Regions from separate parts of the Planococcus sp. VCh962 genome, predicted to be linked through region 3. Evidence: riboswitches for the same ligand, from Rfam matches in the RefSeq annotation. Region 3 holds a riboswitch; each other region holds the start of a gene.
What was found. A riboswitch is a leader RNA that binds a small molecule or an ion and turns the genes downstream of it on or off. The one in region 3 is predicted to bind thiamine pyrophosphate.
Positions count from the first base shown of each region.

Region 1: it holds a riboswitch for thiamine pyrophosphate, as region 3 does, so the genes downstream of both, tenA (thiaminase II) here and AC3AQ9_RS02870 (YkoF family thiamine/hydroxymethylpyrimidine-binding protein) in region 3, are expected to answer to the same signal.
Region 2: it holds a riboswitch for thiamine pyrophosphate, as region 3 does, so the genes downstream of both, thiT (energy-coupled thiamine transporter ThiT) here and AC3AQ9_RS02870 (YkoF family thiamine/hydroxymethylpyrimidine-binding protein) in region 3, are expected to answer to the same signal.

Region 1 covers NZ_JBYLHS010000002.1:607,437-615,086, forward strand. Annotated here, with positions in the region: gene AC3AQ9_RS10355 (nuclease-related domain-containing protein) at 92-1,033, shown strand; gene AC3AQ9_RS10360 (YkuS family protein) at 1,201-2,010, opposite strand; gene thiW (energy coupling factor transporter S component ThiW) at 2,102-2,590, opposite strand; gene thiE (thiamine phosphate synthase) at 2,587-3,243, opposite strand; gene thiD (bifunctional hydroxymethylpyrimidine kinase/phosphomethylpyrimidine kinase) at 3,224-4,063, opposite strand; gene thiM (hydroxyethylthiazole kinase) at 4,060-4,848, opposite strand; gene tenA (thiaminase II) at 4,850-5,533, opposite strand; TPP riboswitch at 5,688-5,791, opposite strand; gene AC3AQ9_RS10390 (ABC transporter ATP-binding protein) at 5,827-6,957, opposite strand; gene AC3AQ9_RS10395 (ABC transporter substrate-binding protein) at 7,293-7,650, shown strand, end outside.
Region 2 covers NZ_JBYLHS010000014.1:38,230-45,879, forward strand. Annotated here, with positions in the region: gene AC3AQ9_RS19890 (GNAT family N-acetyltransferase) at 1-391, opposite strand, end outside; gene AC3AQ9_RS19895 (M3 family oligoendopeptidase) at 396-2,195, opposite strand; gene AC3AQ9_RS19900 (TspO-related membrane protein) at 2,413-3,132, shown strand; gene map (type I methionyl aminopeptidase) at 3,147-3,896, opposite strand; gene thiT (energy-coupled thiamine transporter ThiT) at 4,085-4,660, opposite strand; TPP riboswitch at 4,757-4,856, opposite strand; gene AC3AQ9_RS19915 (M20 family metallopeptidase) at 4,999-6,069, shown strand; gene yxzF (small protein YxzF) at 6,139-6,273, shown strand; gene AC3AQ9_RS19925 (SGNH/GDSL hydrolase family protein) at 6,404-7,312, opposite strand; gene AC3AQ9_RS19930 (aminopeptidase) at 7,325-7,650, opposite strand, start outside.
Region 3 covers NZ_JBYLHS010000001.1:545,200-552,849, reverse strand. Annotated here, with positions in the region: gene AC3AQ9_RS02885 (Bax inhibitor-1/YccA family protein) at 1-341, shown strand, start outside; gene AC3AQ9_RS02880 (PfkB family carbohydrate kinase) at 591-1,553, opposite strand; gene AC3AQ9_RS02875 (glycoside hydrolase family 32 protein) at 1,793-3,247, opposite strand; TPP riboswitch at 3,744-3,851, shown strand; gene AC3AQ9_RS02870 (YkoF family thiamine/hydroxymethylpyrimidine-binding protein) at 3,950-4,549, shown strand; gene AC3AQ9_RS02865 (ECF transporter S component) at 4,542-5,123, shown strand; gene AC3AQ9_RS02860 (ABC transporter ATP-binding protein) at 5,116-6,546, shown strand; gene AC3AQ9_RS02855 (energy-coupling factor transporter transmembrane component T family protein) at 6,527-7,288, shown strand; gene AC3AQ9_RS02850 (GNAT family N-acetyltransferase) at 7,551-7,650, opposite strand, start outside.

The DNA.
Region 1 (7,650 bases), on a different contig from region 3:
CCAGGCGGCTCTAAATATTTATTATGGGAAGAAGTATAGCTAGATGACACCATGCATGCTATGGTTTTATTTAAAAAATGGAGGGATGGCTTTGATACTGAAAACGAGAGGAACATCGCTCGAAAGAGAGCGGCTTGAGGTGCTGCTCAGGCGGCTTCCGAAGACTCATGCTTTATACAAAGAAGTGAAAGAGGATTTTTACAACGACTCTGCCGGGATTGGCGGCGAACAGCGCTTTGACGATTACGTGGCTGCCAGCCGATTGCCTTTCCCCCACATCTTTCTTCATAACGTCTCATTGATATCGTTTCAACGCTTTCAACTGGATTCCCTGATGATTACCCCTTGGTGCATTTACGTATTTGAAGTCAAAAACATGTCGGGGCGCCTCCGTTTCGAGCAATCGCCATTGCAGCTCATTCAGACCAAAGAAGACGGTACTGTCATCGGGCGCAAAAGCCCCATCGAGCAGATCGATACCAACGAGTGGCTCTTCGAGGAATGGCTGAATGCTTCAGGCGTTCATTTGCCTCTTCGCTCCGTTCTCGTGCTCTCCTATCCAAAACAAATCCCTGAAAATGTCCCTGCTACCCATACCCTCCTCTTTTCCCACCAGCTTCCGATGTTCCTCAATAAAATCAAAAGTGAAAAAGAAATTTTGGATTTTATTAAAATGACGGAGCTGGCGAATAAAATTTTAGCAGCTCATTCTCATTATGTTCCAAAACCCATTTGTTCCAATCCCGCTTATCCGATTAAAGTTATGACCCGGGGCGTCTGGTGCGCCGCATGTGACCGGATCGGCATGAAAAGGAAATACGGCACCTGGCATTGCCCAAGTTGCAGTGAATCTGACAAGAATGCCCATATCCAGACAATAAAAGATTGGCACCGGCTCACTGGTGGACCGATAACGAACCGGAGTTGCCGGGAGTTTTTGCAGATAGAAGACCGCCGGTTGACGACAAGGCTTTTAACGGAGATGAATCTAATAAAAAAAGGGCAATTAAAAGGGACAAACTACGTATTTTAGGCGAGTTGGGCATATTCTGATTGAAGTTGGGCATAAAACATTGAAAGTTGGGCATAACCAAGTCTTAGTTGGGCATAAACTGCTTTAACTTGGGCACACTTTCAAAACCCCCCCAATAAAAATAGCCAGGCAGCCGTCATGCAACGGCTGCCTGGCTTATTCATCTCTTATTTATTGCTCTTATTATCCGTTTCTTTGGAAACTACTGTTGCTCCGCCAGATGCATTTGTAAGAACATCTGCGTCGCCCAGTTCTACGACTTCAATAGAGCCTTTTTCTTGAGCAGCTTCTTTTTCAGCTTTTTTCATTTCTTTTTCCGCTTGCTTTTCAGCTTTTTCATGCTCTTTTTGTGCTTTTTCTTCAGCTTTCGCTTCTTGCTTCACTGCCTTTTCCTGCTTTTTTAGTTCTTTGCTTTCCTGCATCTCTTGGCGTTTCGCTTTTAAGTTGTCTACTGTGCCCTTGGCCTTATCAGTTACGCCACTCGTTTTTTCTTTTACTGTGCCTACAGTGCCGCTGGTTTTTTCTTTCACTGTACCCAATGTGCCTTTGGCTTTTTCAGTGACGCCGCCAAGTTTTTCTTTCGTGCCGGAAGTTTTTTCTTTAACTACCGCCTGCATTTCTTTCCCGCTCTTAGGAGTCAATAAAAGGCCCGCAGCCGCGCCGACGATCGCGCCTGTAGCAGCACCTTTGATGAATGAACTGCTGGTAATCCCGCCGCTTGGAGCCGGAGCTGGAATTTTCCCGCTTCGAACTAAACGTTCTTCCACTTCATCCACAATCTCTTCTAACGTGCGGCCTTTTGCTTCAACTAGAGGGACATTCATGTGAAAATCAGCTAAGTCCTCTTTGTCTCTGACTACTACACAGTCATAATCCATCGATTCTGTTTTGTCATCCAGCATTTCAGCTTCGTACCCTCTTTTATCAAGTGCATCTTTTACGGATGTAAACGGTTCTTCTACTGCAATTTTCACCATACTATTGTCCACTCCCTTTTCAAATTGTGTTTATGTACTTATTTCCCCTGCTTTGACCTGCAATAAACACCAACTTGGGAATGAAATATTTTTAATTTTCTTGTAATAATCTATTTTCTTGCTTCAGTTTCTTGGCAATGACTACGCCCAGTAAGGCTCCTGATAAACTGGAGACTAAAAAAGGCGGCAAAAAGAAGAAAGCGGCAAGATCAGTTCCCATTAAAATATGAGCATAAGGCACTGCTACCAATGAAGCGATAATCCCTGTTCCAATTACTTCACCTGCAGCAGCAAGCCAGATTTTCCCGAATTTCGCATACATCAGTCCGGCAAGCAGCGCCCCAAACATTCCTCCAGGAAAGGCCAGCAATGATCCGGTTCCTGTCATTATGCGGACGATTGCCGTTAGAAACGCAATCAGCAATGCCGGACCCGGACCGAGCAGCACCGCTGCGATGACGTTTATCGCATGCTGAACAGGATAAGCACGGGCAATGCCGGCAGGAAATGAAACGAATGCTGAACCAGCAACACACAGGGCAACAAACATAGCGACCAGCACCATTTTACGGGTTTTCATTTTCGGGCACCTGCCTTTAAATTCGTTTTAAAGCGATTGACTTCTGAGGCGATATTCTCAGCTTGGGCAATTGAGGAAATCACCGCTATTCCGTCAGCGCCTGCTGACCATACTTGTTCGGCATTGTCGGGCGTGATGCCGCCGATTCCGATTACCGGAAGTTCGGGATACAGGCTTTTCACCGCTGCAATGCCTGCTACTCCTGCCGGGCTGCCGGCATCCTCTTTTGAACGGGTGTTAAATACCGGTCCCATTCCCACATAGTCGGCGCCGTGATCTACAGCATTTTTGGCTTCTGCCAATGAATGGACCGATATTCCCAAAATTTTGTCCGGTCCCACCATCCGACGGGCCGTGCTTGCTGCCGCATCCTGCTGGCCGACATGGATTCCATCCGCATCCGCCAGCTGCGCAAGCTGCAGATCATCATTCACGATAAACGGCACATTATACTGGCGGCACAGCCATTTGCATTCAATGGCAAATTTCATCAATGCATCCCCAGTGAGTGCACCGGATCCTTTTTCCCTTAATTGAAAATGGTGGATTCCCCCAGCCAATGCCTCCTCTAATACCAGCAGCGGATTGCGCCCGGGTGCGTTGGCTGTTCCCATAATAAAATAGATCGAAGGTTCATCGAACAACTTCGACATGATGGATGCCTCCTTTCTCGCGCTGGTGCTTCTGATAAGCCGCATGGTTGGTCGGTCCATGCCCGGCTCCAATATGAAGCTCTTCGCTGAGAGCTGCCTGGATAAATTGCTTCGCAGTGTAAAGGGCATCTTCCAGCGATTTCCCCTTGGCCAATTCCGCTGTCAAGGCAGCGGCAAAAGTGCAGCCCGTTCCATGCGTCTGAACCGTAGCAATGCGGGGGGAGCGGAAAAGAAGCTCATCCCCGTTTTGATTCAAATAAAAGTCTTCAGCCATGTCAGGGTCTGTGCCGTGGCCGCCTTTAATGACGACGGAAACAGCGCCCGATGACAATATCCGCCCGGCTGCCTGCCGCCGTGAAACTGCATCATCTATCCCTATGCCGCTGATCACTTCCGCTTCCGGAATGTTCGGCGTTACGATGAGCGCCAGCGGCAGTAGATGCTCCTTCAAAGCTTTAACCGCTGCCTGCTGCAGAAGACTTGCTCCTCCTTTGGCAATCATGACCGGATCCACTACGGTGTTTTTCCAGCCGAATTGCCGGATGCCGGATGCCGTCTCTTCAATAATGTCTGCATCAAACAGCATGCCCGTTTTCAGCGCCCCAATATTAAAATCTGCACCTACTGCAGCCAGCTGCGCCTTGACAGCACTTGGCGTCATCGGGTAGATTTCCGAAACCCCGAGTGTATTCTGGGCAGTCACCGCCGTGAGCACCGATGTCGAATAAACCCCGAGCTCCTGAAACGTTTTAATATCCGCTTGGATGCCCGCGCCTCCTCCAGAATCTGATCCGGCAATTGTCAATACTTGTGGAATCATCGTAGCGCTCCTTCCTTTTGACGTATCATATCGTCAATATCATTTTGCCCTATGGCATTTAATTGATTTAAAAAAGCAGTTTGAAAATCTCCGGGAAGTTTTGAATGCACGCTTGCCAGTTCGCCGGCAATGGCGTAATAGCGCATAGCCGCTGCCGTGGCTTCAAAACCGTCCTCTGGATGTACCGAGAGAAACGCTGCCACAACGCTGCTTAGCAAGCAGCCGGTTCCTGTTACAGAAACCATGATTTTATGTCCATATGGAATTTCAGCCAGCCGCTTTCCATCCGTGACAATGTCCAATTCGCCGGATACCGCAACAATGAATCCAAATCTATTAGCTGTATCTTTCGCCAGTACATGGATATCCGCCTGCCCTTCGCCGGCATCGACTCCTTTCGCCTGCCAGTGGGCGCCTGCGATAGCCGCAAGTTCACCGGCATTGCAGCGCAGAACTGTGACGTCCACTTCTTCCAGGATTTTATTGGCGGCAGCTGCCCGGAACGCTGTTGCTCCGACTCCGACCGGATCCAATACGACCGGCACCCCCAGCTCATTGGCTTTTTTTCCGGCAATCAGCATGCTGTTCAGGCTCTGCTTGTTCAATGTGCCGATATTAAGCGACACGGCATCCGCTAAAGCAGCCAGTTCAGCCGCTTCTTCCGGCGCTTCGCCCATGATGGGAGAAGCGCCAAGGGCAAGCAGTCCGTTAGCCTGGAAATTCGAGACGACGTGATTGGTGATGCAGTGGATAATCGGTTTTTCTGAACGCAGTTTTTCCAGCATGTTAAACACCTGCCCGGTCATACGTTTTGACTGTCCACGATTCCCGCACCCATGCCTGCTCCCAGAAATTCCATTCGTAATAACTGCTGCGGCGAAAACGGTCTTTCAGTTCAGCACGGCGTTTTTCCGGCAAACCTTCTGCAAGCTTGTCCATCCGGTCCATCTGCTCTTTAACCAAAGCGCCGAATTCCTCCGAGCCGTATGTAGCGATCCAGCGGTCATAAATCGGATGATCGGGTTTGGCCTTTTTCAGCCGTTCACCGATTTCATAGTAAAGCCAGTAGCAAGGCAGAATTGATGCCACGACATCCGCCAAATCGCCTTCAGACGAGCGGTACATATGGGAAACGTAAGCATAGGCACTCGGTGAAGGTTCAAAAACTGCCCAATCGTCTGCCGTGACCCCGAGCAGCTCCATAAACGACTCGTGCAAAGCCAACTCGGCAGCACAAGTGTGCTCCGAATGAAAGGCAAAGCGTTTTGTGGTCTCCAGATCGGTGGCTTTCACTGCTCCAATCGCTTGGACTTTGGCGAAATGGGTCAGGTAATAGGCATCCTGCATAACGTAATGCCGGAATATATCCAGCGGCAGCGTGCCATCGGCAATACCTTTCACAAACGGATGTTCAAAACTTGCCTGCCATAAATCATTGCATTCAACCCGCACTTCTTTACAAAATGTCATGTCTCCATCTCCTTTTCCGTGGTGATTCAAGCTTTAGCACCTGACGCTCCAGAAAATAAACCAAAGCCGAACCAACACTTCCGCTTTTCTTCGACAAATAAAAAACGCCGCTTTCCAGTAAAGGAAAGCGGCGTATGCAGTCAAAAAGGAAATAGCATGCGTTCCGCCACTTCCCTCCGCTGGTATGATCCAGATCAGGTTCAAAGGGTCCGAGCTTATGCCCGTCTCAGCCGATATCCGGCTCCCCTAGTGGTGTTTAATATTCAAGTTGTCAAAATCACTTTAACACAGATTTACGAAACCGCAACCGGTTTTTCTGATTTTTCAGGTTTCACTCGTTCCCCGCTTGTCGGATCAAAGAAGTGAACGCGTGACATATCGAACGCCAAGCGCGCAGTATGCCCCGGCTCAATCGTCGTATTGGCATCCACACGGGCAATAAATTCCTGGTCGCCGTACACGGCATAAATAATCGTTTCCGCACCTGTCAGCTCCGAAACGGTGATGACCGCATCGATGTCGCTGTGTTTGATGCCCGTCAGATCTTCGCTGTTGACGTGGATATGCTCCGGCCGGATCCCAAGTGTAACCGGCGAGCCGTCATAGCCCTGGCTCTTTAACATACTCAAAGTTTCTGAAGGAATGTCGATGACCCGATCTCCCATGACAAACGCACCTTTCTCTAATTTGCCATCAAAGAAGTTCATTGCAGGCGAACCGATAAAGCCGCCGACAAAGCGGTTGGCCGGGAAATCATATACTTCTTTCGGGCTGCCGACCTGCTGGATGACACCGCTCTTCATGATGACAATCCGTGTAGCCATCGTCATCGCTTCTGTCTGGTCGTGCGTTACGTAAATGGTTGTCGTTTTTAAGCGGTGATGGAGTTTTGCAATTTCAGCGCGCATCTGAACACGCAATTTTGCATCTAAGTTGGATAAAGGCTCATCCATCAGGAATACTTTGGCGTCGCGTACAATCGCGCGTCCAAGAGCAACCCGCTGGCGCTGGCCGCCTGACAGCGCTTTCGGTTTCCGGTCCAGGTACTCTTCCAGGCCCAAAATAGCAGCGGCTTCATTCACCCGTCTTTTAATTTCATCTTTTTTGAATTTGCGCAGTTTTAATCCGAATGCCATGTTTTCATACACGGTCATATGGGGGTATAAAGCATAGTTCTGAAACACCATGGCAATATCCCGCTCTTTCGGCTGGACATCGTTCATCCGTTTGCCATCGATGAAAAATTCACCGTCTGTTATTTCTTCAAGTCCTGCAATCATCCGCAAAGTAGTGGATTTTCCGCAGCCCGAGGGACCGACAAAGACAATAAATTCTTCATTTTTGATGTGGAGGTTAAAATCAGTTACGGCGGTAGCACCGTTATCATACGTTTTTCCCAAATTATTAATTAGAATTTCTGCCATCATGCCTCTCCCCATTCTTTTTTACTCTTAATTATAACCAGTTTTCTGTATATTACAAATTAGAAATGCAAATTATTAAGGCCTTACCCATATCTACAACGGTTTAAACTCGATAAAAATACCCATTGTCAGTATATTTAGATTTCACTTTGAAAAGAAGGAGAAGTTGTTATATACTTCTACTAGACATGAGAAGCTGGAATATTTTGTTCTACTCTTTTCAAGGAGAAACAGCCCTGGTTCTGATGAAATTCAGGCGGATGTGGGTATTTTACTTCGACTGTCGAAGATATTTACGGACTCATTTTATTCAATACAAAAGAGGAGTGAAGCAGATGAAGAATTTGAAAGTTTTTATTATGTTGATTGCTGCACTAGCATTGTTTCTCAGCGGCTGTTCGGGATTCCAGACAAGCAACAGCAGCAATGATGAAGCAGCGGTAAATGAAGACGGCAAAACCGTCATCGATTTCTGGACTTTCTGGGGATCTGAAATCCGCCGCCCGATTATTGAACAAATCATCACCGACTTTAACGAATCCCAAGATGAAATCGAAGTGAAGCACACTTTCCTGCCGTTCGGTGACATCTGGACGAAAGAGCTTGCAGCGATTGCAGCTGGCGATCCGCCTGATGTTGTAATCAACGATATCAATGCGACTGCTCTTCGCGGACAGCAAAAGCAGGCAATGA
Region 2 (7,650 bases), on a different contig from region 3:
GGAGGTGAAGTTGTTCAAATCCAAAAGCAACCACCAGCTGGACCGCTTCTGTAGCAATCCCTCTGCCGATACATGCTTCATCAATAGAATAGCCAACCAGCGCGCTGAGGAAAGGAAGGCGTTTAATGCCATATATTGAAATATGGCCAATCATTTTGTTGGATTTATGCTCAAATATCCCGAAACTATATTCGCGGTTTTCTCTTGCTTGATAAATTGATTCTCTTATCTTTTCCCGCTGAACCATAGCAGTAAAATAACTGTCTTGATGACGCGGTTCATAGACGGCCCAGTATTCCCGATTGCGCATTAATAGTTGTACCATTTCTTCCGCATCATCAACCGTTAGGTTCCGAATGTAACATGTATGTCCTTCAAAAGTTAAATTCATAGCATCATTCCACAGAAGAAACTAACGCATTAAAGTCTTCGGCATCTTTTACGCATAAAGCAATTCCTTTTTCCCAGAACGCTTCCTGTGTAATGTCTTCGTCCAAATGCTTCAGCGCTAAATCTTCAGCTGTCATAATCGCTGTGTCACGCAATAATGCCGTGTATTTTTCTTCAAAACCGCTGCCTTCTTCTAAAGCTTTTGCATAAATACTGAGCGAGAACAAATAACCGAAAGTGTAAGGGAAATTATAAAAAGGTACATCTGTAATGTAAAAATGAAGTTTGGACGCCCAGAAATGTGGATGGGTTGATTTTAATCCTCCTCCAAACCCTTCTTTTTGAGCCTCTTCCATCAGTTCATTCAACCTCGATGCTGATACGACTCCTTTTTTTCGTTCTTCATAAAAGCGGGTTTCAAACAAGAAACGTGCATGAATATTCATGAAGAAAGCTACACTTCGCTGTAATTTGTCTTCAAGCAATGCGATTTTTTCTTCCTTTGCTTGTGCATTTTTAACTGCCGCATCCGCAACAATCATTTCTGCAAATGTAGAAGCAGTTTCAGCTACATTCATGGCATATGAACGGTTTAATGGGTGTACAGGCCGCAACGCATACGTATGGAAAGCGTGGCCCAGCTCATGCGCTAATGTTGCCACATTTGACATTGTCCCGCTGTAAGTCATGAAAATACGTGATTCTTCTGTCATTGGAAGACCGGTGCAAAAACCGCCTGGGCGTTTGTTCGGCCGGTCTTCGGCCTCAATCCAGCCGCTTTCAAAAGCTTTTACAGCAAACTGCTGAAGTTCTGGGCCGAATTCCCCAAAATGCTCTAAGATAAATTCTGCACCTTCCTGATAGGCGAACTGCTGAGTGCTTTCAGTTACAGGTGCATCCACATCAAACCAGTCCAACCCGTCTTTCCCAAGAATCTCGGCTTTTTTGTTCAAGTAGCTGACAAAAGGCTGCTTATGTTTGCTGATAGCGCCCCACATGGCATCCAAAGTTTCCTGTTTCATGCGATTAAGATGAAGCGGCTCTTGGAGAAAGCTGTTCCATCCGCGCTTTTTATATACTTCCAAACGGAAGCCCGCAATTGAGTTTAATGTCTTTGCAAAAAACTCCTCTTTTTCAGTCCAAGCTTCTTCCAGTTTTTCATATGACTGTTGGCGGATAGCTGAGTCAGGATGAGAACTTAAATTATTGGCTTGGCCTACAGAAAGAACTTTTTCTTCATCGCCAATGACCATTTTTATTTTAATATCCCCGACGAGCATATCATAAAGCTGGTTCCAGCCATGGTAGCCATCCGTACTAAGTGCGGTGATGATATTTTCTTCTTTTTCAGATAGCAGCATATTTGCTTCTGTTCGCCATTCATTTAGCACGAAGCTGAACTCCTTCAAGGTTTCGGTTGCAAGAAGTCCATTCCATACGCTGTCTTCTGTTTCCGTTAATTGCTGCTGGATTTTTTGAAGTGAAGTTTGAAATTCAGCATTCAACACAGCTGCTTCGCTCTGCAAAATAGCCGCTTTTTTATCTTCTGTATTTTGAGCCATTAAACAGCCGATAAATGACCCTGCTTGATTTAAATGCTGCATCACTTTTTTAACTTGTTCCAGCATGTCTGCAATTCGTGAAGCATCTTCTTGAGAAGCGGGAACTCCAAAACCCTGGGACAGTTTTTCAAATTCCTTTAATTCAGATCTCGTATTGTCCATATGTACCCGCAATTCAGCTGAATTGCTTCCCCCTGGGAAAAGCACATCTAAATCCCATACTTCCGGAAATTTCACCGTCATTGTTTTACCCCCTGGTAAACTAAATTTTCTAAAAACACTTATTAGTATATCATTTTTATTCGGCAGGCGGAACAAATGAGCGGGCACCCCCTATCCAATATTTTTCGAAAAAGTGTCCGACATTTCACAAATTCCCTTTTATTTCAATTTTCTTGGAAATTGCAGTTTGTTGTACTAAACCAGGACAGGTATACTTAAAGAAGAGGAGGGATTTCTTATGTTTCGGATACTGCTGATGACTATTGCTTTTATAGCTGTCATCGTTGTCAATGCTATGGCAAATATTCTACCGCTCAATGGCCAGACAACCGGGGAAATTTCTAATCGCGTTCCTGTACTGTTTACGCCTGCTGGATATGTATTTTCGATTTGGTCACTTATCTACATACTGCTTGCTATCTGGATTATCGGTTTTTGGGTGCGCCTGAAAAAAGGACAAGTTCCCTCAACTAAAATAGCCCTATTTTTTATCTTAAGTGCACTCTTTAATATCATCTGGCTGTTTCTCTGGCATTATGAATTCTTCGGGTTGTCAATTATTGCAATGCTCGGGTACCTGCTGTCTTTAGTCGGACTTTACCTTCAATATGGCAACGAAGAAAGAAGCATTATGGAACGTTTTCCAATTTCGATTAATCTAGGGTGGATCAGTATCGCCACCATTGCCAATATCAGTTTTGTACTCACCTACTATAACTGGGGTGGCTGGGGGCTGAGCGATCAGCTCTGGGCTGTCATCATGCTGACAATCGCCACAGCGCTGGCCCTTCATATCCGGTTCCATTATTCCGATGTTCCGTATGCATTGGTGTTCATCTGGGCATTTATCGGGATTGCAGTAAAACATGGAACCGATGAATTGCTGCTTACCACGGCTTCCCTGTTTTTATGCGGTGTGATTTTAACTGGAATTTTATTGATAAAAAAAAGACCCTAAGGGTCTTTTTTTTATCAATCTATTTTTGTCAGTAAAATCGGCTCGCCTTTTGTAACAAGCACAGTATGCTCAATTTGGGCGACGAGAGACTGATCAGGTGTGATGAACGTCCAGCCGTCTCCGGATTCCACAATATGCTCAGACTTCTGGGAAATGAACGGTTCTACAGCCAGGACCATTCCTTCTTTCAAAATGGTGGTTTCCCAGGCATCATAATAATTCAAAATATGCTGAGGAGCTTCATGCAATGATTTTCCAATGCCGTGGCCCGTCAGATTCTTGATAACGAATAAGCCTTGTTGTTTAGCTTCGCGTTCAACCGCTTTACCGATTTGGTTCAATTTTGCACCAGCTTTGACTTTTGTCATGGCACGGTCAAATGCAGAGGCAGCCACTTCACATAGTTTTTCTTTTTCAGGATGTCCATCCCCTACTACAAAAGAAATGCCCGTATCTGAAAAATAGCCTTCATAAGATCCTGATACATCAATATTGACCATATCGCCTTCATTGATAACCCGTTTCCCCGGCATGCCATGAGCGACTTCCTCATTTACACTGATGCAAGTATATCCTGGGAAATCGTATTCGGATTTCGGCCCTGAGACCCCGCCCAGTTCTTCAAACATTCGGCCGCCCAGTTCATCAAGTTCTTTTGTCGTGATGCCCGGCTTAGTCGCGGCTCTCATAGCATCTCGAATTTCAGCGACCATTCGGCCGGCTTTTTTTAACATCTCAATATCTTTTTCTGTATTGGCAATCATTAAATACCCTTCTTTCAACTTGTCTATGAAAAATTATACCACAAGAAAAGAGGACTATCATAACGATAATCCTCTTACAGTATAGTGAATTGCTTCGACGGCTTTTCTATGGAATACCTAAGGTTACCAATTCTCTTCAGGCAGACGCTGTTCAGCAGAATATCGAAAATAAAATATGATTTATCACCTTATGCTTTTATATCTACTAGTTTAGGGGCAGCTGCAAAAAGGGCAGAGCATACAAAAGCCGCTAGCAGAAATACCGGAATCATGTATGTTGCATTATAAACTGCTGAATAGACAAAAACATTGCCTTCTGCAAACATCCCAAAGAACAGGATGCCGGTAATAACATGGATAATATAACGCAGCAACGAGCCAATGAAGAGCCCCGTCACTACAGCGGTAATCATACCGACTGTGCGATGTTCCCGGCTCGCTTGCAAATATCTTTCGCGCATTATTCCAGCAAGGCCGACAACGCCATATGCAAGGAGATAATCAAAGACTACTTGCATCACTACAAATCCGAACGAAAGTGGAGTAACTGAAATAACTCCAGTGACGATTTGCAGTAAGCCTACAAGCAGCCCTGTTAAGATACCTGCCAGGACGCCTCTTCTAAATGCTATCAAGACGATGGGAATCATCACAAAGCTGACTGAGCCACCCTGTGGCATCTTAAACGCCACAAAATCCAGAACATAACCGAGCGCTCCGAAAATCGCTATTTCCACCATCAATAAAACTCGTAAATTTCTCATGACTTCCTCCTTATGTGTTATGCACATCACCAGAAGGGCCGCAGAAAAAAACCATATAAAAGCGGCGCCAGGATAGATCCTGGCGCCGCGTTAAGGGCAGGTTTCCATCCACATCCCTGCGCAAGTGTTAACTTACAGGTTCGAAGGGTAAGAACAAAATGTTCACTCTCAGCAATAAGCTCCCCTTGTGGTGTATACATTATTTCGCTAACACTTGTATTGTACACAAATACCGCCCTTAAAGCAATATCGTTTCAAGCTCTATCGTTAGGGTATACTTTTAATAGCTATAAAATTGGAAAGGTGGTGCAGGCAACTGAGCATGAGTTGCCAAATAGATGATTGAACTGCTTAAGAATTTGATTAAAATCGAAAGTGATACGAAACAAGGAGCGAATGACGCCCTTCTTTTTTGTGCCGACTGGCTGAAAAAAAATGGACAAGACGTCAAAATCCATAACAATGACGGTTATTCCATGTTGACAGCCGTCAAAGGCCAAGGAACTGAAACAATTGTTTGGAACGGACATGTCGATGTGGTGCCTGGACATGCCGATCAATTTGTTCCTATGGAGGAAAGCGACCGAATTTATGGCCGTGGAGCGGCCGATATGAAAGCCGGAGTTGCTGCTATGATGCAGGCTTTTGTGGAGTTAGATGAAAGCAAACTCAATCAGATTGTCCAATTACATATCGTCACCGATGAGGAGATTGGCGGTCGCAATACGTCAAAGTGGCTAGTGGACCAAGGCTATCATGGGGATTTTGTTATTTGTGGTGAACCTACTGGCTTAAAAGTCGGGCTGCAATCTAAAGGAATATTACGCATGGATCTGACTTTTAAAGGCAAACCCGCTCATGGAAGCCGGCCTTGGGAAGGCGTCAACGCTATTGAATCTGCTATGAAATTTCATATGGCTATGGCAGAATTGCCTTTCCGAAAAGAATCCACGGAGTATTACGGACAGCCTTCTGTTAATCTTCCGATCATCAATGCCGGTGACCGCTATAATGTGGTTCCGGAAATTTGCCATATGTCATATGATATCCGTTTCATGCCAGGACAGGACAAACAAGAAATTATCCGGCAAATGGCGGAACTCGCCGATACCTTAAAGCTTGACATGGAATACAAGGCCAGCGGCTCAACGCCGGCTTTAACAACGTCTAAAGAGAACCCTTATATACAGACCCTGCAAAAAGCCATCAAACAAACAACCGGGAAAGAACCGGTATTGTTCGGCCAGCACGGAGCTGCCGATACCCGCTATTATGCTGCCGTTAATGGTGGTGAAGGGGCTATCGAGTTCGGGCCATCCGGTGATGACTGGCATGGCAATGCGGAATATGTCTTCATTTCAAGTGTCCACGAGTATAAAGATATTCTTATTTCATTAGCCTATTCTTAATGACTAGGTTTATAAAAACAAAAACTAGGGAATCTAGTTTATACCTCACTTATGATAGGAGAGATTGATATGGGAATAGGTCGTATTGTAAAAACCGCCATCAAAATAGCACCCGTTGCTTACCCGATTATCCGTAAAGTAATGCAAAAAAGTAAAAAAACCGGAAATACCAGCCAATACAAGACTCCACAAGCCAAACGTTAAAGATAAGAAAACCGCTCCGGATTTCCGGAGCGGTTTTTATTATTCTGATGTGTATTTTGCATAAATGTCCAGTCGATGGATTTACAAATCCTAAATGTCGACGAACTTCCCGCTTGAGTGATGACTTTCTTCACACGTAAGGCACCACTTGACGCAATGCTAAGTATTCGGTTTCCATTTTCTCAGAAGGGCGTGCCGAGGTAACGCCATCAATCGCTGTGCTTTTCTCTTCTCCGTCCTGTCCCTGCAACTGGAGCATTTCTTCGAATGTTTTAGGGTCAGCCGCCGGCAATTCGCCATCTTCTACTTTCCAGCCTTTTTGGTATTGCTCCAAAAAAGCGTTCGCCATCGATTGATAGCCTTTGATGTTTGGATGAACATCGGCCGGATTTGGAATTTTGTCAATTGCATTATCTCCAAATGATTGATTTACAGACACAAACTGCGCTCCTGCTTTTTCTGCTGTTTGCTTCAGTATAGCGTTGAGTTGGTCAAGCTGTTTTCCCGTACCTTCCTTTTGCGTATCCCAGACATGCGGATAAGCGAAATAATAGCCCATTACATACACGTCCGCATGCGGAGCTGTCTTTTTCAGCTCTGCGAAAATGGCTTCAAGATTAATCCGTGCTTTGTTTAAAGCAAAGTCTACCTGGATTTGCTGAAATGCCAAAGTGCCTTCTGCTGGATTCGATCGAACTAATGGCAAAAGATCATTCGCACCTGCAGATAAAGTGATAATATTGGCTGAAGCCAGTGCTTCCTTAGCTTCCGGTGACTGTATCCTTTTCAGCACATCTGCTGTGGTGAACCCTGGAAAGGCCAGGTTTTTTGTATAGAAAGCGACCGGTTGATGGCGCGCCAATTCTTGCGCAATCAAATCTGAATAGCCTGCATCAATTTGAGAATTTGGTGTTTGCCCTGCTGCTAAAGAATCGCCAAGTGCGATATAAACCGCAGGAATTCTCACTTCCGCTTGCACCGACATCGATCCACTGATCAATAAGGCAATAGCCAACATTGCTGTCCAAAATTTCTTCAAATTGCTCACCTCTTAGAATGCCCAGTTTCCATTGCGGAAAATCGGCTCTTTTGTCCCGTCTTCCCGAATGCCGTCAATATTCATTTCTGCACTTCCGATCATAAAATCTTCATGGACAATGGAAGTATTCAAGCCGATCGACTCCAATTGCGTCCGTTCCAAATCACGGGCACCTTCACAGCAAGTCGGATATGAATCTCCGATTGCCAGGTGGTTAGAAGCATTTTCATCAAATAGTGTATTGAAAAACAAAATATTGGCATCTGATATTGGCGATTGATGAGGCACTAAAGCAACTTCACCTAAATAAGCCGCTCCCTCGTCAGCAGCGATCATTT
Region 3 (7,650 bases):
ATAAATCCGGGTTCATCAAAGTGACGCAGAATTTCAGATTGGGCGTCGTCGCTGCTACAGGTGCGATTTTCATCGTCTACCTGATTTCATTCATCGGCAGTTTTTTCGGTTTTCAAATTCCTTACCTGCATGATGCATCGCCGATAGGCATTGCAATTTCTGTTGTCATTGTCATTATCGCCGCTCTTAATCTGGTGCTGGACTTTGATTTTATTGAAAATGCATCCGAAAGACGTGTCCCGAAATACTTTGAATGGTACGGCGCTTTCGGTCTGCTGGTGACATTGGTTTGGCTGTATCTTGAAATTCTTCGCTTACTGTCGAAATTGCGCAATCGCTGATCAGGAAAACGTCCTTCGGGGCGTTTTTTTTTTGCCGATTAAAATATCCTCACCGTAGCAGAAATCCCTAAAAATATTCCTCACTCGAATGTCTTCAACTTATCCTTAACTATTAATTGTTCCCGAAGGCAGCTTGTTTTCCAGATAAAAATACAAAAACCGCAATCCGAATCATTGCGGTTTTTCAGGGCGATATTGAATTTAAGTTCACACAATTTTCTTGCACAATCCCATTCCGCTTCCGGCTGTTCATGTTCTTCCATCAATCAATTTATTCACTGCGTGAAAGTCAGGAATGGCAGGAATCGCACCTTTTTTAGTTGTTCCCAAAGCCGCAGCCGCGTTAGCGAATAAAATCATTTTTTCAAGGTCTTCTGCTTGGACTAAATCCCAAGGGGCCTCTTTCTCAATAAATTGATACAGAAAAGCTCCCAAAAACAGGTCTCCTGCTCCCGTGGTATCGATGGCATTTACGTGGAATCCGCTTACGTGTCCGGTCTCTGTGCCGAATCGATAAAAACAGCCTTTTGAACCTAATGTGATTAAGGCAATTTTCAGTCCGAATCTCTCAAACAAAAATTTGGACCCTTCTTCAAGACCCCGAATGTCCGTTATAAATTCCAGCTCTTCATCAGAGATTTTTAGTATATCCGCATACTGCATCCCTTCAATGATTGTTTCTTTTGCATGGCTTAAACTATCCCAAAGTGCCGGCCGCAGGTTAGGATCATAAGAAATCAAAACATCTTTTTCTTGTGCCGCTTTTACCGCCTTCAATGTTGCCGTTTTTGCCGGTTCATGCGTCATCGAAAGAGAACCAAAATGAAAAACCTTTGCATTTTGAACCAGTGCAAGATCGACTTCCTGTTCATCCAGCATGATATCGGCTCCAGGAGAACGGTAAAAATGAAAAGAGCGATCGCCGTCATCCTTTAAATGGACAAACGCCAATGTCGTATTTACATCTTTTGAATAAATTAAGCCTTGTGTATCGATTTTTCCTTTTTTTAGCGTTTCTCCTAAAAAAGAGCCGAATTGGTCATCCCCCACTTTTCCTATAAAGGCGGTCCTCGCATTGAATTTGGCCAACGTTGCGAGAACATTAGCAGGTGCTCCGCCAGGGTTCGTTTCAAACAAGGTATTTCCATTTGCAGATTTTCCGGCTGGTGTAAAATCAATCAAGAGTTCACCAAGAGCGACGACGTCAAACATATTAAACTCCCCCTTTTATGTAAGCTGCCTAAAAGTTTAGTGGAACAAATAATGAAAACTGAAACGAGCTGAACAAGCCCCTTTAGGCAGACACGGCTTCCGCTCTTTCTTCTGGGTCTTATAAAAAATATGGAGCAAAGCCATCGGCCGAAGCAACTTTGGCCAATAGCTCTGCACCTAGTTTGAAAAATGTCGATAATGCAATAGCGTTAATCTTTGCACCTTTATCTTGGAATGATTCAAAGCTCTTTCGGATTCCGCAAATTCCACTTTTCAAGAGTTACATCCACATGCCCATCTGCTGTAAGGAGAACATCTATATCATGTGCTTCGGCAAAAAATCGCGCCGTAAACACTTCTTCCCCTCCATTGACAAATAATTCAATAGAGCTTGTGTCCAGGAAGATATGAAGGTCCTCAAGCTTGTCCAACGAACAGCTTCGGCTTTCAACTTTGCCATCGATGAACCGCTTTCTCTCTAACGTCAACAGCTTCAAGTGTGGTACATACACGATTGACAGATTCTTACGGATCTCTATTTTCACTGTATCGGCAAGATTTTGGTGGAAGTGGATTTTGATTTCACTTACTGTACCGGCCAGTTCTGGCAAAGTCTTTGTTTCATTTTCGATGCTTGTATGGCAATGGAATTTTTTAGGTTCTCGCAACTTTTGGAGTTCTTGCACCGGCTTTTGAATAATCCGGTTATTTCTCAGCTCTATTTCCCGAGGAATCGTCAATGCATGGACCCAGCCTTTTTCAATTGTTGGTTGATGGGGTTCCTGTTCATCTGTTATTCCCATCCATCCCAGCATGATCCTTCTCCCATGGTCATCTTGAAATGTTTGCGGGGCATAGAAATCAAACCCCCGATCAAGTTCAATAAATTCACTGTGCGGAAATTCAGTTGTTCCGACTTTCCATTTCCCGATAAAATATCCTGACTGAAACACATTGTGGAAAAAGGTTTCTTTCGCTTCCAGCCCCTGAGGTGAAACAATCAAGATATCTTTTCCATCAAGTTCAAAAAAATCCGGACACTCCCACATATAGCCGAAGTTCATCAATCCATTTAGACGATTTCCAGCTAAAGTCCCTTTGAGTTCCCATATATTCAAATCTGTTGAAGCGAAAAGCACAACGGCCCCTTCTTGATAAAATGTTTGTGCACCCACAACCATGTACCACATATCGTCTTTTTTCCATACTTTCGGGTCTCTGAAATGGGACGTGTAACCTTCTGGCAACAAAATCACAGGGCCTTTTTTCTCGAAATCAAAACCGTTATGGGAAACGGCAATACATTGATAGGTTTCACGCAATCCATTTTCATGCTCGACGTTTCCAGTGTAAAATAACACCATATCTCCATCAACTTCAACAGCACTTCCTGAAAAGCAACCATCCTTTTCATACCATTCACTTGGAACAAGGGAAGGCTTGTGCTCTTGCCAATAAACGAGATCTTGGGATGTGGAATGGCCCCAACATTTAGGCCCATGTATTGTTCCAAACGGATGCCATTGAAAGAATACATGATAAGCGCCTTTATAACGGATGAGTCCATTTGGGTCATTCAACAAACCCACCGCGGGCATTAAGTGGAATTGCAGCCGGTGCGGATCAGCGTTGTTGTTTTTTTGATAAGTCTCTAATGTATGAGTCAACCTTTCAAACCAGTCTATTGTATTCATGACAAACTCCCATTTTTTAGTGTTTTTTTAATTAGCTTTCCCCTAAGCCACTAAGCGTTGGTACCCACGGAGTTTACATTCCCAGCTTCTATCTTTAAAATCCCCCAAAGCAATCTGGACAAGTAAATGCTGCTATCTTCAGCTTTTGAAATTGTTTTTTTATTTTTTCTTCCTTGTCCATAGGTTTAGATCAGTTAAATTCCTGCCTTCATAAGCCGTTTCCTCATACTGATTCCCCCTTATAATTTATTATTTATCTTTCCTAATAATACGCCAAAATGATGTAAAAGTTTCATGAATATTAAAAAAATAATACATTTTCTTCAGCTTTGTGACTATATAGTTACAATATTTTAGGATTTCTAAATTTTCAGTATAAATTCATAAATAGCCCGGCTGCAAAAACCAAAATCTGAAACTCCTTTACATCCCCCATCCCTTCCGCTACACTAGACCCATCGGGACAAATCCCGGCCACAAACTAACTGCATACCGTTTTCTGCACTGGGGGTGCCCGATTTTCGGCTGAGATGCAAGCGCAAGCTTCGATCCCTTATGACTCGATCCAGGTAATACTGGCGTGAGGAAGTGCGGTGACTTTCCGCAATTGGATCTTTCTTAAATTTAATTGACATGGAATAGTGGCTGCATCTTCACGGATGCAGCTTTTTTTGTGCGAATTTTTAAGGAGGAGAATTTATTATGGAACCATTGCAATGCGGCACGAGCCCGATTGTCGGATTTCGCTTTTCTTTGCATCCGATGACAGGGGATTTTATCCGAGTAATTAAAGGGGCTTTGAACGACACAGATACAGCGAATGTCTGGATGCACACCGATGATGTTTCGACCGTAATCCGCGGCAAGCAAAACCATGTTTTTAATGTGGCGAAAGCGCTCACGCTGCATGCCGCGAAAACCGGTGAGCATGTCGCGCTGTCCGGCACGTTCTCCATCGGCTGTCCGGGAGATACAGCGGGCGATGTGTATTTGGACAAAGACGATGTGCTGCTGAATACCGATGAGACGAAACAATATGTGTCGTCTCAATTCGCGCTGTACCCGATGAACAACCCGGACTATATGGCAGTCATTTACCGTGAAGTGGATCGCGCGAAAGAGCAAGGCGTCTTTAACGAGTCCATGCATTACGCGAGCGGCATCCACGGCGATATCCATGATGTTTTCGCTTTTTACGAAGAAGCATTCACCAATGCCCGCTCGGAACAGCACCGCCACTTGGTGATGACTGTGTCGATGAGCATCAATAGCCCTTCCCATAGAGGTGCCTCCAATGCTTAAATCGTGGAAACTGAAAGAAGTTGTGCTGATGTCACTGTTTGCCATTGTTTTTGGCATTGTCTATTTGCTGTTTGTGCATATCTCGAATATTTGGGCCGGCATCATCGGCCCGCTTGCCTATGAATGGATGTTCGGCATCTGGTTTATCGTTTCCATCATCTGCATGTATATCATCCGCAAACCCGGTGCGGCAGTGCTGTCGGAATCGATGGCTGCTGCGATTGAAGTGCTGCTCGGCAATGCAGTCGGTCCCCGCCTCCTGTTATCCGGCATCATCCAAGGATTAGGTGCGGAAGCGGCTTTTGCGGTGACCGGCTACAAACATTTCAACTTAGCGGTATTGATGCTGGCCGGTGCCGGTTCGGCGGTATTCAGTTTTGTTTACGGCTATTTCATCTCCGGTTATGCAGCACTCGATCCTTCTTTCGTGGCATTGATGTTCACCCTTCGCGTATTGAGCGGCATGATCATTGCCGGTGTCGGAGGCAAGTATTTAACGGATGGCTTGCTTGCGACCGGTTCACTGCGCGGCTACGCCATTGCCCGCGCGAATAAAGGTGATGCGGGTGCATAACCGCGTATTTTCCTTACAAGATGTGAGTTTTCGTTTTCCGGATGATAGAGCGAATACCTTGAACGGCATTTCCTTTCATATTGAACGCGGTGAACGCGTCGTAATTTCCGGCCCGAGCGGCTGCGGAAAAAGCACATTGTTGTATTTGCTGAACCGTTTGTATCCGCTCAATTGTGACGGCATTGCCAGCGGCACTATCCACTTATTCGCCAAAAATGCGGAAGATTACTCACCCGGCGAGATCAACCGCCGGGTGGCCACTGTTTTCCAGGATCCGGATTCGCAGTTCTGCATGCCGACGGTCGAAGAAGAATTGGCGTTTACATTGGAGAATCTGCATGCCCCTTTTGCCGAAATGGATCTGCGCATTGCAGAAGTTTTGCAATTGACCGGCCTTTCCCATCTGCGCCATTCCGTGATTCAGTCGCTGTCCGGCGGCATGAAACAGCGCGTTGCAACCGCTTGTGCATTGATCATGGAACCGGAAGTGCTGCTGCTCGATGAGCCGATTTCCCACCTCGATCCCTATACGGCAAAACAGTTTATCGAATGGCTGGATGAGCTTCAAAAAAACTTCGGTTTGACAATCATAGCTGTCGAACATCGGCTGGATTTATGGGGATCATTTTTCAACCGGGAACTTGCCATGGACATTGGTGGAAAAATCGTTGAGGATAGCGATTTTGTTATGCGGCAGCCGGTTTTATTCCCTGGACGGATTTTTGCAGCCGCTCCGGAAACGGCTTTAACAGCGAACGAGCTCTCGGTGAAGATGAAAGACAAAGAGCTTCTATCGCCCCTATCGTTTAGCACAAAACGGGGCGAAGTGGCGGTCATTGCCGGGCCGAATGGCAGTGGGAAATCGACATTGATGAAAGCTTTATGCGGAATTTACGCTTTATCTGGCGGAACGGTGAAGTCTGATGGGGTCGGCTATGTGCCGCAGTCTCCGGAATACCTGTTTCTCGAGAAAACTGTGGCAGCGGAACTGGCATTTTCCGGCGTTTCATCAGCAAGTGAACTGGAAGAACTGATGGCCCGCTTAAACTTAAAAGAAATTAAAGATGCCCACCCATTCTCAGTCAGCCACGGGCAAAAAAGGCGTATCGCCATCGGTGCCATGCTTGCTGACAAACGGCCGGTCCTCTTAATGGATGAACCGACTTCAGGCCAGGATGCAGCGGCACTATTGGAATTATTCGAGCTGATTACTGAACGTGCCCGTGAAGGGGTGGCGATTTTCATCGTAACGCATGATATGGAGTTTGCAGCTAGCGTTGCTGATTCGGTCCTGCTGATAAAAGATGGACAATTAACCGGAAAATTCAAAGCAGACGAAGTCTGGAACGATGACCAATTGTTGGCTGAACATCGCCTCTTGCCGCCGAAAGGAGTCCAGCGCTATGCGAAATCTTTTGCATGACATGAATCCTTCCGTGAAATTCTTGATTGTTGCGGTTTCGATGCTGGTGATTGCGTTTTTCTTCAATCCTTGGACTCCTCTCTTGTTCTGGGTTGCCGTATTAGTTATGCAAGTACTGATGAGTAAGGTCAATTGGAAAATTTGGGCTCTGTTCATGCTGCCGTTTATGCTTGGCGCATTCGGCTATTTATGGACGGCAATTGTCTTCGGGACAGACACGGGCGGCAGAGTGATTTGGTCATTTGCCTCCCTCGTGGTAACCGCCGAACAACTGGACACCGCTTTATCGCTGGCCTTCCGGGTAATGGCATTTTCAACTTTATCGCTGATGTTTGCCTTCACCACTGATCCGGTTAAATTTATTATGAGCCTGATGCAGCAATTGAAGCTTTCGCCAAAACTGGCTTATGGCATCATGGTTGGCTACCAGTTTTTGCCGGTGATGAAAGAGGAGTTCACGCAGATCCAGCAAGCGCACCGGCTGCGTGGGGCAGACGCGGAAAAGCGTCTATTGCAGCGGATGTTCGGGATGAGCAGGCTGCTCATTCCGATGCTTGCGGGCGCTGTGCGAAAAGCGGAACGCTCAGCGTTCGCCATGGAGGCCCGCGGCTTCACCGGTGAAATGCGGACGGCATATTATAAGCCGGTTAAGGTGAGCCGTTTGGATGTCTGGATGGCCTTGGTGTTTCTGTTGGTGCTGGCTGGCAGCTGCGCTGGCGGCGTCCTGTTGAACCGAATATAAAACTGCTGGCGTCAGGCAAGCAGCCAATGCGGCAGAGCTTCTCGGCAAATCCGGGAGCTCTGTCTTTTTTTATCTAGATTTGACATCTTTAAATGCTTTTTGTTTAAATGCTTTTTGTTTTTTTGCTTTTTTTTTCTTGTTTGCTTTTTTTGATTTTTTAAATTACCCTTATGTAGTTTTCTACATATATTATGGAAAATCTCTTTTACACTTATAAATGAAAACCAAAATAAAAGCATCCGCTTTGTTAGCAGATGCTTGATTAATGGATGGATGGGCTTTTCACGACCGCTTTGTTGTACATCAGTTGGAAGCCATTGCGTTCCATATTTCGGGCGGACGTGGTTTGCGGCTGAGTCGTT